Regions from separate parts of the Lysinibacillus sp. FSL R7-0073 genome, predicted to be linked through region 2. Evidence: riboswitches for the same ligand, from Rfam matches in the RefSeq annotation. Region 2 holds a riboswitch; each other region holds the start of a gene.

Region 1 (3,278 bases), 500 kb from region 2:
AGGAATATTTAACTGAGCAGATGAAGAGCTGGACAAGACTGCAGGCAATTGTAGAAGAACAGCATAAGCAAATGCCAACAACTATTCCAACCTTACAGCAATTAAAACAAACACTTACCGATGTTAGTAAACAGAAAATGGATTTACAAAAATTATGGCAGGAAAGCCAGCATGATTTACATGCCGCAAAGGAAGCTGCCAGTAATGCTAAACTAGCTGTGGAAATCGCCAAACAGAATTTTGAAGAATTAAAGCTCAAAATGAATGACAAGCGTGAGCAGTTTTCAATAAGCATGCAGGAAGCAGGCTTTGTGAACTATGAAGACTATGCAACTGCGAAAAGAAGTGCCGCTCAATTAGAAGAACTTAGGAAGGCATGCAGTGACTACACGTTACATGTTCATACGTTACAAATTCAAATTTCAGAAGGAGAAAAACATCTTCAAGGGAAAGAGGAGCAAGATTTAGCCCTGATGGAGGCAACCTTAGAAAGTCTCCGAATCGCCTATGAGGATGCTTTTAAACAACTTCAACAAATAGATGGATTTGCGAAATCATGTCAAAGCTTTATCAACAAAGTAGAAGAAACAGAGAGAGAGCTTCGTTTACTTGAGAGTGAGGCAGGGCGCGTGAAGGAGCTGTATGGCTTATTAAATGGGCAAAATTCGAAAAAGCTTTCCTTTGAACGATATATTCAAATTAATTATTTAGATCAAATTACAGAGGCAGCCAATATTCGTCTTTATCATTTATCTAATGGCCAATTTGAGCTTAGACGTTCGGACAGGCTTGAAAAGCATGCCAAGCAAAGTGGACTTGGGCTTGATGTATATGACGCTTACACAGATCAATTACGAGATGTCAAAACATTATCCGGTGGTGAAAAGTTCAATGCATCATTAAGCCTTGCCCTGGGAATGGCTGATGTTATTCAAAGCTTCCAAGGTAATATTTATATTGAAACAATGTTTATTGATGAGGGTTTTGGCTCGCTCGATGAAGAATCATTAAATAAAGCAATAGACACATTAATAGATTTACAAGATTCTGGACGAATGATTGGTGTCATCTCTCATGTGCCTGAATTAAAATCAGCGATGCCAGCCGTTTTACATGTCGAAAAAACATTGAATGGATATAGTCAAACATATTTTGAAATAAAATAAAGGAAGGTGTATTTCCGGCTTAAGGAAATACGCCTTCCTTTTATTTTTTTCGAGAATTGACTGTAGAAGTTGTCCCTTTTTTTGCTGCCATCACTTTTTTTACGATCGGTATAACAATAGGCGCTAATTTAACAGCGGTTTTCACTACTTTTGATACTTTCATCAAAAACACAGCTCCTTTTTAATTACTTCTACCTGTTTATTTTAAAAATGAAACATTAGCGGATAACTCGAACAGCTTGAATAATATTCCATATTACGATTCCGAGCGAGACAATTCCGTAAATGGCGAACGAAATGAACCAAATGATCATTACTGTACTATTACTTGAAGTGGGGTCTAAACTAAATGTAGAAAAGACAAAGACAATGAAAAATAAGATACCAAATACAAAAGGAATTAGATGAGACACTAGTGCTCGAATAGAATGTCTTTTGATGTCAGCATCTTTCGTAACGAAGTAAACAATTAATGGTACGATGAAAGGAGCAAAGAAAATACTGAGATAACTAAAGGCAGATAAAATTTTTTGGTTCTCCATAGTTGTACCTCCTTTTTTAATATTTACGCATGGAAAACAGTAAAGTTTCAAAAATTAAGTATGGAAGAGGTTGTAATCATTCCGTGCTTTGCGTACAATGAAAGTGTTCAAATTAAATTCAGATGTAACGACCACAAGGGGAGCTGATGATGTCAGCTGAGACTGGGCACGTAATGCCTTGACTCTTTGAACCTGTAAGCTAACACTTGCGTAGGGATGTGGATAGAAACCGACACTTGTACGATGTGAGGCTCTGTCCTGACATCGTTTTTTCATTCTTAAGAATAAAAAGATGTCAGAGAGAATCAAATCAGCGCATTTCTATTCCTGCTCTTGTATCCTACATCGGAACAAAGGAGAGAATATGTATGGACAAAAAAAGACTATTAATGCTAGTGGAGATTGCAATATTTTCTGCGATTGGCCTTGTGCTCGATCAGGTCTCCTTTAAAGTATGGGCACAAGGTGGCTCTGTTAGTCTTGTCATGGTACCAATTATGTTAATTGCATTTCGTTGGGGCTTAGTAGCTGGCCTAACAACAGGCTTACTTGTAGGTGTTATGCAAACCATGTTTGGAGCTTATATTGTACACTGGCTTCAAGGTTTATTAGATTACGGCGTTGCTTTCACAGTTGTAGGGTTAGCAGCCATTGTACGCAGACCTTTACTTGAAGCAGCAAGTCAACTAAACAAAACAAAAATGGCGCTTTATATTATTGTAGGTACGGTGTTTGCAGGCTTCTTGCGATATGCAGCGCATACTACTGCTGGAGCGGTATTTTTTGCAGAGTATGCCGGCGATCAAAATGCGTGGATCTACTCGATTATTTATAATGGTACCTATATGCTGCCAGCAACAATATTAACAGCCATTGTGGGAGCGTTATTATTCACAGCGGCTCCACAACTAATGCAACGTAAAGCATAATGCCATCCCCTTCATATTGGTGAAGGGGTTTTTTTATGTAGTCACAATAGAATAGCACTTTGCCAAGGAGGCAGGCATACAATATTTAAAGCGTTTAGCGTTATACGCGTAAAAAGTTATGTTATATTAAAGAGTAGATATTAGATGAAAGGGACGTTATACATGATTGTAAAAACGCAAGAAGAAATTGAAGCTTTTAAAAAAATTGGACGTATTTGTGCAGAGATTCGTGAAGCGATGAAGGCTGCTACAAAACCAGGTGTCACAACACTTGAACTAGATGAAATTGCTGGCCGAATGTTTGCTGAGGCAGGTGCCATTTCAGGACCAAAAGGAGAATATGACTTCCCAGGATATACTTGTATTAGTGTCAACGAGGAAGTAGCGCATGGTATCCCAGGTAAACGTGTTATTCAGGAGGGAGATATCGTCAATATCGATGTTTCAGGCTCTTTAGATGGTTACTTTGCCGACACGGGTATTTCATTTGTAGTTGGTGATGGCTATGAAGACAAAGAAAAACTATGCCGTGTTGCCAAAGATGCTTTTGATCGTGCTATGACAAAGGTAAAGGCTGGCTCTAAATTAAATCAAATCGGTAAAGCTGTAGAGCGAGAAGCGAATGCTAATGGCTTAACAGT
Region 2 (3,278 bases):
ATAACTGGATCAACAATCAGTGGGATTTTTAAATCGTCAATAATGTGTGCGATACTTTGGATAATTTCCGAGGAATAAAGCATCCCTGTTTTAATCGCAGAAATCGAAAAATCTTCTATTAATGCATGAAATTGTTTTTCAACAAAGTCAACTTCAATTGGGAAAACCCCTGTTACACCAAGTGTATTTTGAGCAGTTAAAGCTGTAATAACTGAAGTGCCAAAAACCCCTAATTCCTGGAATGTTTTTAAATCAGCCTGAATGCCAGCGCCACCGCCACTATCTGAGCCTGCAATTGTCGTTACAATATGCATGAAGCCTCACCCTCCTTTGAAAGACGATGTAAGGCATTAAGCAAAGCAATTTGAATATCCCCGATATCCTCTGTAAATGCGGATGCTAACTCAGCTGCTTTTTTGTAGTATGTGAGTGTTTCCGCTAATTGGCTATACGGATCTTCTCCTGCAGAGTAGGCTGCTCCACATATAGCACTAAGTAAACAGCCTGTACCAGTTACTTCAGTCATTTGTGAATTTCCACCAGTAATCCATTGGCTCTGCACACCGTCTGTCATAAAATCATGTTTGCCTGTAACAATGACCATACAGTTGTAGCGTTGAGCCAATAATGTAGCCTCTTTCTCTATGGCAATAAATCCCTCACCACTATCAACACCTTTTTGTTGCCATTCCACATTGGCTAATGCCGCAAGCTCTCCTTTGTTACAGCGTATGACTGAAAATTGTATCGCTGTAAGTAATAGGTGTATGGTTTCCTTGCGATAAACTGTGGCACCTGCGCCAACCGGATCTAATATAACAGGAATGCCAAGGGAATTTGCTTTTTTTCCTGCTAACAGCATCGACTCTTTTGTTCGAGCATTTAGTGTACCAATATTGATTAAAAGAGCGTCTGCAATGGCGACCATTTCCTCAACCTCATGGCTATCATCAGCCATGACAGGAGAGGCACCTAATGCCAATAGGCCATTTGCTTGGAAATTAGCCACGACATAATTAGTTATACAGTGAATAAGCGGTTGTTGTTGACGAACTGTTTGAAAAATCATTTTTGTCCTCCTTTATGGGTGGACGTAAGCATGCAAAAAAGGCCCTTTTTGTGTAAAAACGCACGAAAAAGAGCCTTTCATCTGAAAAAACGATGTTCATTGCTCCCTACGTCAGTATTAACTAACAGGTTCAAAGGGTCAGGTTTTACCTTCTCAACTCTTTATGAGTCCCCCTGCAATCTTGCTTTTAGTTGACCAAAATGTACCATACTTTTTATATGTATTCAATAGCGAGTTTTCCTATCGACAAAACGTGACTGATGCCATATAGCTAAGCATGATAGTTGTCATGACTTTACTTAAATCAAGTGTAAACCATTGAAAATACTAAGAAAGGAGTATAATGTGTCTTAACAAAAGGGGGCAATTGCCATGAATAGACAAGAATTAGTAGCACCAGAATGGTATAACATAACAGATGAATTTGAAAAATATGCAAAGGATTTAACTAAAAATGCATTGATTATTTATGATGAGCATTCTGATGTACAATTTATCACCTATGCACATTTACTTGAAAGAGCAAATCAGGCGGCACATGTTTTTACGAAAAATGGATTAACTAAAGGTGATGTCATTTTAGTAATGGTACCACGCTCAGTAGAAGCATACATTGTCTATATTGCTGCATTAAAAGCGGGTTTAACGATCATTCCAAGCTCTGAAATGCTAAGAACTAAAGATATTGAGTATCGTATTCATCATGCTGATGCTAAAGCAGTTGTAGCCTTTGAGCCTTATATTGAGCAATTTAATCAAGTAGGAAATTTACAAGATATACAGCAATTTGTTATCGGAAATGCACATGAGCCATGGCAGCCGTTATTAGACAAAATGCGAAAGCAACCAACAACTTACATAAGTTCTACACCAACAAAAAGTACAGACCATGCCTTTTTAGCTTATACAAGTGGCACAACAGGAAATCCGAAAGCTGCAGTGCATACACATAGTTGGGGCTATGCACATTTACGGACAACAGCCCCAAATTGGCTAGGTGTAGAAGAAAGTGATATTGTATGGGCAACAGCAGCACCAGGATGGCAAAAATGGATTTGGAGTCCGTTTCTCGCGATTTTAGGGAGCGGTGCCACTGCATTTGTTTATAAAGGAAAGTTTGATGCAGCAACGTATTTAGCGTTGCTTGAAAAATTTAAAATGAATGTCTTATGTTGCACACCGACTGAATATCGTTTTATGGCAGCGCTTGAAAATTTACAGGAGTATGATATCAGCACAATTCGACAATCTGTTTCAGCAGGTGAGCCGTTGAACAGTGAAGTCATTAAAAAATTCTGGGACACTTTCCATCTACAAGTGCGAGATGGTTATGGTCAAACTGAGAATACACTTCTTGTAGGGACTATGGTAGGTATGGAGGCAAGAATTGGTTCGATGGGCAAACCTACGCCAGGCAATACCGTTGAAATTATAGACGATTTTGGTGAGCCAGTTGCTATAGGAGAAGTTGGTGATATTGCTGTTCATCGAGAAACACCTGCACTTTTTAAAAAATATTTAAATGATCCTGAACGTACAAATTTACAATTCCGTGGTGATTGGTATATAACTGGGGATCGAGCTTATAAAGATGCGGACGGCTACTTTTGGTTTGAAGGTCGCGGAGATGATGTTATTATTTCCTCAGGTTATACAATTGGACCTTTTGAAGTAGAGGATGCATTGATGAAGCATCCGACTGTGAAAGAGGTTGCTGTCATTGCAAGCCCCGATAAGGTTCGCGGGAACATCGTTAAAGCATTTATTATCCTTCATAATGGTGTCAATGGTAATCAAGAGCTTATTCAAATCCTTCAAAATCATGTGAAATCATTAACGGCACCTTATAAATATCCACGTGCTATTGAATTTGTTACAGAGTTACCCAAAACTGCATCTGGTAAAATTAGACGTGTCGAATTAAGACAACAAGAATTAAAATACCTTGTACATTAATCATTTCCTAGGAAATAATGTCGAAAATCAAAGTTCATGCAAAGAAATGAACTTTGATTTTTTTTTTATTTTTAGGTAAGGTATTATGAGGAAATAAATAGAATAAAACTTTTTGCATATTATTGCAAAAAAATGAAACAAACGAGCAAGTCATACGTATTACGTGATAAGGAGGCGGAAAGACATGAATGTTAAAAGGTGGGTTGCTTTAATAGTGGCAGGTGTTCTTTTACTATTTTCATTAGGGATTAAT
Region 3 (3,278 bases), 2.7 Mb from region 2:
CTGAAGCCTTCCAAGAAAAAAGCTTTTCTAAAAAACCATTCTAACGATCGAACCAGTTACAGCAATCTCAACTATTAGCCAGCCATAATTCTTTATGATAGACTGTACTATATTTGATTACATAAAGGGGGTTTTTCGATGACCCAGCAGAAGTCCAATAAGGCGGCTTTGTATATTTTAATGTTTAACATGTTTATCGCAATGGGGAGTATTGGAATTATTATTCCTGTAATGCCGGAATATTTAAGAATATTTGGAGCAGCAGGACAAGTTCTAGGCATGCTTATTGCAACGTTCGCCTTGGCACAATTCGTATTTTCTCCAATTGCTGGGAATCTTTCTGACCTGTATGGGCGGAAAAATTTAATTATTTTCGGTCTTATACTAACAGGACTTGCACAAATCGGTTTTGGCCTTTCTACAGATGTTTGGATGCTCTTTTTGGCACGCTTTTTAGGTGGCCTTGGCTCTGCATTTGTTGCACCTCCTATTATGGCTTTTGTAGCAGACGTGACAACTTATAAAGAACGCGGAAAAGGAATGAGTATGTTAGGAGCTGCGATGTCATTCGGCTTTATGATTGGCCCTGGAATTGGTGGTTTCCTCGCAAAGGTTAGCTTACATTTTCCATTTTTCATGGCGGGAGCTGCCGCCATTTTAGCGTCTATTTTATCGTACTTTTTATTACCATCTACAAAGCCAATAACTGCGCAAAATAGACAAAAGCAAGATAATCTGGTGAAACAGATGGCTCGCTCTGTACATATGCCTTATTTTGTTATGTTAATTATTATGATGGTATTCTCATTTGGGATTGCTAACTTCCAAACAACCTTATCACTATTTGTGACAGAAAAATTTAATTACTCACCTGGCGATATTGCCACCATTCTAGTGGTTGGTGGAGCATTTGGGGTAATTGTACAGATGTTTATCATAACGCCACTCTTTAAACGCTTTGGTGAAATGAAAGTAGTTTTGGTCAATTTATTTATTGCTTCCGTTGCTATTTTCTTAATATTATTTGTTTCAGGTTTTGCACTAATATTAGTTGTAGCAACCATCTTCTCTACGGCAACAACGTTAATTCGTCCAGCTGTTAATACACTCATCTCCAAACTTGCTGGAACAGAGCAAGGGTTTGCAGCCGGCTTGAATAATGCCTATATGAGCCTTGGAAATATGATCGGACCCGCTTTGGCTGGTTTCTTATTTGACTGGAATATGAACAGTCCTTATATTTTTGGTGCAATTATCTTATTAGCTTGCTTCTTCCTTGCCCTAATTTGGACATTGAAAAAGGCGCCACAGCTTATGCATCCAGATTCACACTAATCGTCAAAGCTTATTGACTATTGATTGTAGTATGTTACACTTCTAAAAAATAGAAAAATACTTACCACTAGGGGAGTCTTTTAAAGGCTGAGACGTATATGGTTATATACGGACCCTTCGAACCTGATCTAGTTCATGCTAGCGGAGGGAAGTGGCGCTTCTTGCTATTTTCAGTGTATAAGCAAGGCCGCTTCCTGTCGTTTGAAGGAAGCGGCTTTTTTCATGTTTCTAGTGGCTAAAACGAAAAGGAGCGCACTATCATGTCTATTCGTAAATTAACAATTATGGCTTTATTAGTAGCGATTGCCGTTGCAGGTTCTACGTTTATCTCCATTCCAACTGGGATTGCTCGTGCCTACCCTGTGCAGCATGCTATTAACGTAGTAGGAGCCATTATACTTGGACCCGTACCTACAGTGGTAGTTGCCTTTATTACGGCTATCATTCGTATCCTTACAGGAACAGGCTCTCTCTTAGCCATTCCTGGTAGTATTATTGGTGCATTATGCGCGGGGCTTGCCTATAAATATAGCAGTAAAATGTGGTTAGCTGGTGTGGGTGAAGTGATTGGCACGGGTCTTCTCGCATCGCTTGTAGCAGTTCCCTATGCAATGTTACTTATGGGTACATCCGTAGCGGCCTTATTTTTCATGCCCGCCTTTTTAATATCAAGTACAACTGGAGCAATCTTAGGTATTGTAATAGCTAGCAGTTTGCGTAAAACGGTGCTAGAAAAATATTTTAATCCCACTCTCTTTATTAAATAATGTCGTTGGTATTTCTTAGAGGATTTCTCTCTCCATGTATATACAAAAAGCAGTGCGAAATAATTCGCACTGCTTTCATCTAAATTAAATTATTGACGTTTTTTCATACCCTTTAATAATTGTGCCACATTCGTGTCTTCTGCCTGTACGGAGTGATTCTCTACAAGTTGCTCCTTTTTCTTCGGCTTCGTTAGGAAATTCCAGCCAAAGCGTCTTATTGTAATATCAATAAAGAATAAGAGCATACCTACAAGGAGAAGCCATGTCGCAATGTTTTGACGATCCGCCCCTTGCTTTATAAAGTCACGGAACACTTCTTGTGGTTCTTTTAAAACAGCACCACCAGTTTGTTCGGTTAATTCTTCTATTAATTTATCATTAGCAGGAAGAAGTTCATACTCAGCACTATAGGGAACACTTAATCCTGCCTGATAAATCGTTTCCTTTTCATCAGCGATACGGAAGAAGATTAATCCCGGCTCAGCTTGTACTACAGCTCGCACCTGAGAAGCTGATATAGTTTCAAGCTGTGTGTCTAGCTCTTCACCCGCTTCATTAACCGCAACAATATCTAAAAATGCTGCTTCATTTGTAGGATCTGTAATCATAAAGGATCCATCTGATTCTACTCTTACATCATAGGCAACATCATTATAACTTGGGAGCATTTGTGAAATAAGCGTTTGCCAAAATGTGCCCCAGTCCTGCCATCTTGCCCAGTCGCCTGCCCACTTTCCTGTTGAATCAGAAGTAAACGCAAATGTTTTGCCAAGACCATATTGCCATTGTGCTAACACCGGATCTTCCTTTTCGCTTTCAGCCACGACGGTAGCACCCTGCTTTGCAGTTGTTCCGATATAAGCATTCATTTGTGGAACGCCATTGGCAAATAGCGTATTCCATCCCCCAGCATTATAGAGTATTGGATAGAATGGATTATCCTCAATGTACGTACGAGAAATCATAGCTGTTTCACGAGATAAAATGGAAGGAATAGTTTGCTCATCGATAACATTGTAGAAGCGTCCGCTTCCCATCTCACTCAGAGCTTCCAATAAGTTAGCATCCGCATCTTGACCAATAGCCACTGTCGATAAGGTTATTCCGTTATCTTTTCCTTGTTCAATTAAATCTTCATAATTTCCTGGCTGTGATTGTCCATCCGTTAAAAGAATA
Region 4 (3,278 bases), 3.4 Mb from region 2:
TTATTGATAGATTTGACTACCTGCCTTTTTAAACTCCGCTGACTTTTCCCTCATACCTTCATGGATGGCCTCTGTTGTATTTAAATCCTTTTCCTTAGCATAATTACGAATATCCTGAGAAATTCTCATGCTACAAAATTTAGGACCGCACATTGAACAAAAATGTGCTGTTTTTGCCCCCTCTGCTGGTAATGTTTCATCGTGATATTCTACTGCACGTTCTGGATCAAGAGAAAGGTTAAATTGATCACGCCAGCGGAACTCGAAACGCGCTTTTGACAGTGCATCATCCCGTTGTTGTGCACCTGGGTGCCCCTTTGCTAAATCTGCAGCATGTGCAGCAATCTTATAAGTAATAACCCCTACTCGAACATCCTCCCGATTAGGTAATCCTAAATGTTCCTTCGGTGTCACATAGCAGAGCATAGCTGTACCAAACCAACCAATCATTGCTGCTCCAATAGCAGATGTAATATGGTCATAACCTGGAGCAATATCTGTTGTCAATGGACCTAAAGTATAGAATGGGGCTTCCTTACAAACCTCTAATTGCTTGTCCATATTCTCTTTAATCAAATGCATTGGAACGTGACCTGGCCCCTCCACCATTACTTGAACATCATGCTTCCATGCAATTTGCGTTAATTCGCCTAATGTTTCCAGCTCCGCAAATTGTGCTTCATCGTTAGCATCCGCGATTGACCCTGGGCGTAAGCCATCTCCTAATGAGAAGGCTACATCATAAGCTTTCATAATTTCACATATTTCCTCAAAATGAGTATAGAGGAAGTTCTCTTGATGATGGTATAAACACCATTGCGCCATAATGGATCCACCCCGAGACACAATGCCTGTTACACGGTTTGCCGTAAGAGGGACATAACGTAAAAGGACACCTGCATGAATAGTGAAATAATCTACCCCTTGCTCCGCTTGTTCAATAAGCGTATCACGGTACACCTCCCATGTTAAATCCTCAGCCACACCATTTACCTTTTCTAATGCCTGATAAATTGGTACTGTCCCAACTGGTACTGCAGCATTTCGAATTATCCATTCTCTCGTTGTATGAATATGTTTGCCAGTTGATAGATCCATAATATTATCAGCACCCCAGCGTGTAGCCCATGTCATTTTTTCCACTTCCTCTGCAATCGAGGATGATACAGCTGAATTCCCAATGTTCGCATTAATCTTCACATGGAAGTTACGACCGATAATCATTGGCTCGGCCTCAGGATGATTAATATTGGCAGGCATAATAGCCCGGCCTGCTGCAATCTCTGAACGTACGAAATCTGGGTCCATATTTTCTCGTATCGCTACAAACTCCATCTCAGGTGTAATAATTCCCCGTCGAGCATAATGAAGCTGCGTGACATTTTTACCCTTTTTTGCACGTAAAGGCTTTCTCACCAATTCCGGGAAGACATTTTCATGGATACGTGGATCATCAGCGCGACTGAAACCATTATCCTCAGGTTTAATTGTACGCCCTCCGTATTCCTCAACATCCCCTCGCTCTTGTATCCAAGCACTTCGTAAAGCAGGTAAGCCCTTTGTAATATCCACGTGGAAGACCGGATCTGTATATGGTCCACTCGTATCATACACCCGAATTGGGGCATTTTCTTCATCCCCAAAGGTACCAGTCGTCGGACTTAATGTAATTTCACGCATTGGTACTAAAATATCAGGACGAGATCCTTCCACATAAACCTTTTTACTTCCTTCAAAGTTAGACATAATCGTAATGTTCTTTGCACTAATTGCTGACATGAGCTACTTCTCTCCCTTAAATGTAGTTTAAACAAGGACCGATTCTAGCTCACCCAGCAAACAAAATAAATAAAGGCCGAATCCAAAAAAATAATTGGATCCGGCCATGAATGTAAAGGGTCTATTGATTGCACGTAATATGCAATAGCTTCTTAACTTTCCCACGCTGGTATGAGCCAGATCAGGTCCAAAGGGTCAAGAAACCTCTATGCGTTTCCCTCTCAGCCTGACTCATCAGACTCCCCTAGTTAATACTATTCAGTTTGATGCTAGTTTAGCAGATATTGCTAAGAGATGGAAGTTATCATTTAAATATTTTTGATTTCTATTAGGTAAACAATACATCAGCAATATAAATTACAATCGTGACCGTTATACAACTCACAATGGTCGAAAATAAAACGGTTTGTGCAGCTGTTGCCGACTCTATATCATATTCTAATGCTAGACTTGAACTGTTGCGGGATGTGGGAAAAGCACTCGCTATAAATAACGATTGTGCCACAACCCCGTCTAAACCGAGCGCATAAATAATGACTAAAGCAACGGCTGGACCGATAATTAATCGCGTCAAGCAGCTGACGAATACTGTTTTATTAAACATCGTTTTAATCTCCAGTTGAGACAATTGGGCGCCTAGCGTAATTAATGCAACGGCAATAAAACCATCTGCTACATGGTCTATAGGTATTTTAATAAACTGCGGAATGCCAATGTCAAAATAATTCATGGCCACACCGATTATTAAAGCGTGTATAATAGGCATTTTTATAAAATCCTTTAAAATTGTCATGCCCGATTTAGTAGAGGAAATTAAATTATATAAACCATACGTATACGTTGTCATGTTTTGGAAGATAACGAGTATAACCTGGATGGCTACACCAATAGGTTGAGTGGCAAAAATCATTTGAGCTACCGGAATACCATAGTTGCCAGAGTTAATGAGTACTACACTATTTTTAAAAACAGCTGCCTCAGTTTTGGCGAGTCCAAGCCCTTTCGCTAAAAAGTGACTGAGTAACATTTGACTACCAATAAAAAGCACAACAAACAATCCAACTTCCCCCAGAACAGACAGTTTTATACTCGTCTCATATAAATTAATAAATACAGCGGCAGGCATAAAACAATATGTAATAAGCTGTGATAATGCTTTTAAGTTAAAGCGAAATTTCTTTTGCAGAATAGCACCTAGTACAAGTAATACTAAAATAGGTGCGACAATTTGAAAGAAAATCATTCCAAGATACACCATATTGAAGTCCCCCTCCCTTTTGATTGTAGTGTCGATAATGTACTAGGTCAATGCTACTTACTTTCATAATTAAAACCGTTGATTTCCACTACTGGAGGGGTGCGCCTTGTTCCAATGATGAAAAGATAAAAAATCACATCAATAAACGAGGAGAACAATGTACAGAATATAAGAATCACCAAAACTCACTCATTTGAGGACTATGAATTCTTGATGAAAAAAATGAAAAGGGAATCGAGCA

What was found. Region 2 has a riboswitch for thiamine pyrophosphate ahead of thiM (hydroxyethylthiazole kinase). Riboswitches for the same ligand answer to the same signal wherever they lie in the genome.
Region 1: linked by a shared signal. The riboswitch ahead of thiT (energy-coupled thiamine transporter ThiT) and the one ahead of thiM (hydroxyethylthiazole kinase) in region 2 are both predicted to bind thiamine pyrophosphate.
Region 3: linked by a shared signal. The riboswitch ahead of thiW (energy coupling factor transporter S component ThiW) and the one ahead of thiM (hydroxyethylthiazole kinase) in region 2 are both predicted to bind thiamine pyrophosphate.
Region 4: linked by a shared signal. The riboswitch ahead of thiC (phosphomethylpyrimidine synthase ThiC) and the one ahead of thiM (hydroxyethylthiazole kinase) in region 2 are both predicted to bind thiamine pyrophosphate.

The regions. Positions count from the first base shown of each region.
Region 1 covers NZ_JBBPAS010000001.1:4,083,729-4,087,006, reverse strand. Annotated here, with positions in the region: gene MKY88_RS20620 (SMC family ATPase) at 1-1,166, shown strand, start outside; gene MKY88_RS20615 (hypothetical protein) at 1,207-1,332, opposite strand; gene MKY88_RS20610 (DUF4870 domain-containing protein) at 1,385-1,708, opposite strand; TPP riboswitch at 1,835-1,942, shown strand; gene thiT (energy-coupled thiamine transporter ThiT) at 2,077-2,637, shown strand; gene map (type I methionyl aminopeptidase) at 2,800-3,278, shown strand, end outside.
Region 2 covers NZ_JBBPAS010000001.1:3,584,556-3,587,833, reverse strand. Annotated here, with positions in the region: gene thiD (bifunctional hydroxymethylpyrimidine kinase/phosphomethylpyrimidine kinase) at 1-314, opposite strand, end outside; gene thiM (hydroxyethylthiazole kinase) at 302-1,069, opposite strand; TPP riboswitch at 1,156-1,254, opposite strand; gene mbcS (acyl-CoA synthetase MbcS) at 1,442-3,025, shown strand; gene sppA (signal peptide peptidase SppA) at 3,210-3,278, shown strand, end outside.
Region 3 covers NZ_JBBPAS010000001.1:916,704-919,981, reverse strand. Annotated here, with positions in the region: gene MKY88_RS04305 (MFS transporter) at 139-1,335, shown strand; TPP riboswitch at 1,395-1,502, shown strand; gene thiW (energy coupling factor transporter S component ThiW) at 1,596-2,102, shown strand; gene MKY88_RS04295 (VWA domain-containing protein) at 2,192-3,278, opposite strand, start outside.
Region 4 covers NZ_JBBPAS010000001.1:232,195-235,472, reverse strand. Annotated here, with positions in the region: gene thiC (phosphomethylpyrimidine synthase ThiC) at 1-1,779, opposite strand; TPP riboswitch at 1,921-2,035, opposite strand; gene MKY88_RS01115 (AEC family transporter) at 2,108-3,037, opposite strand.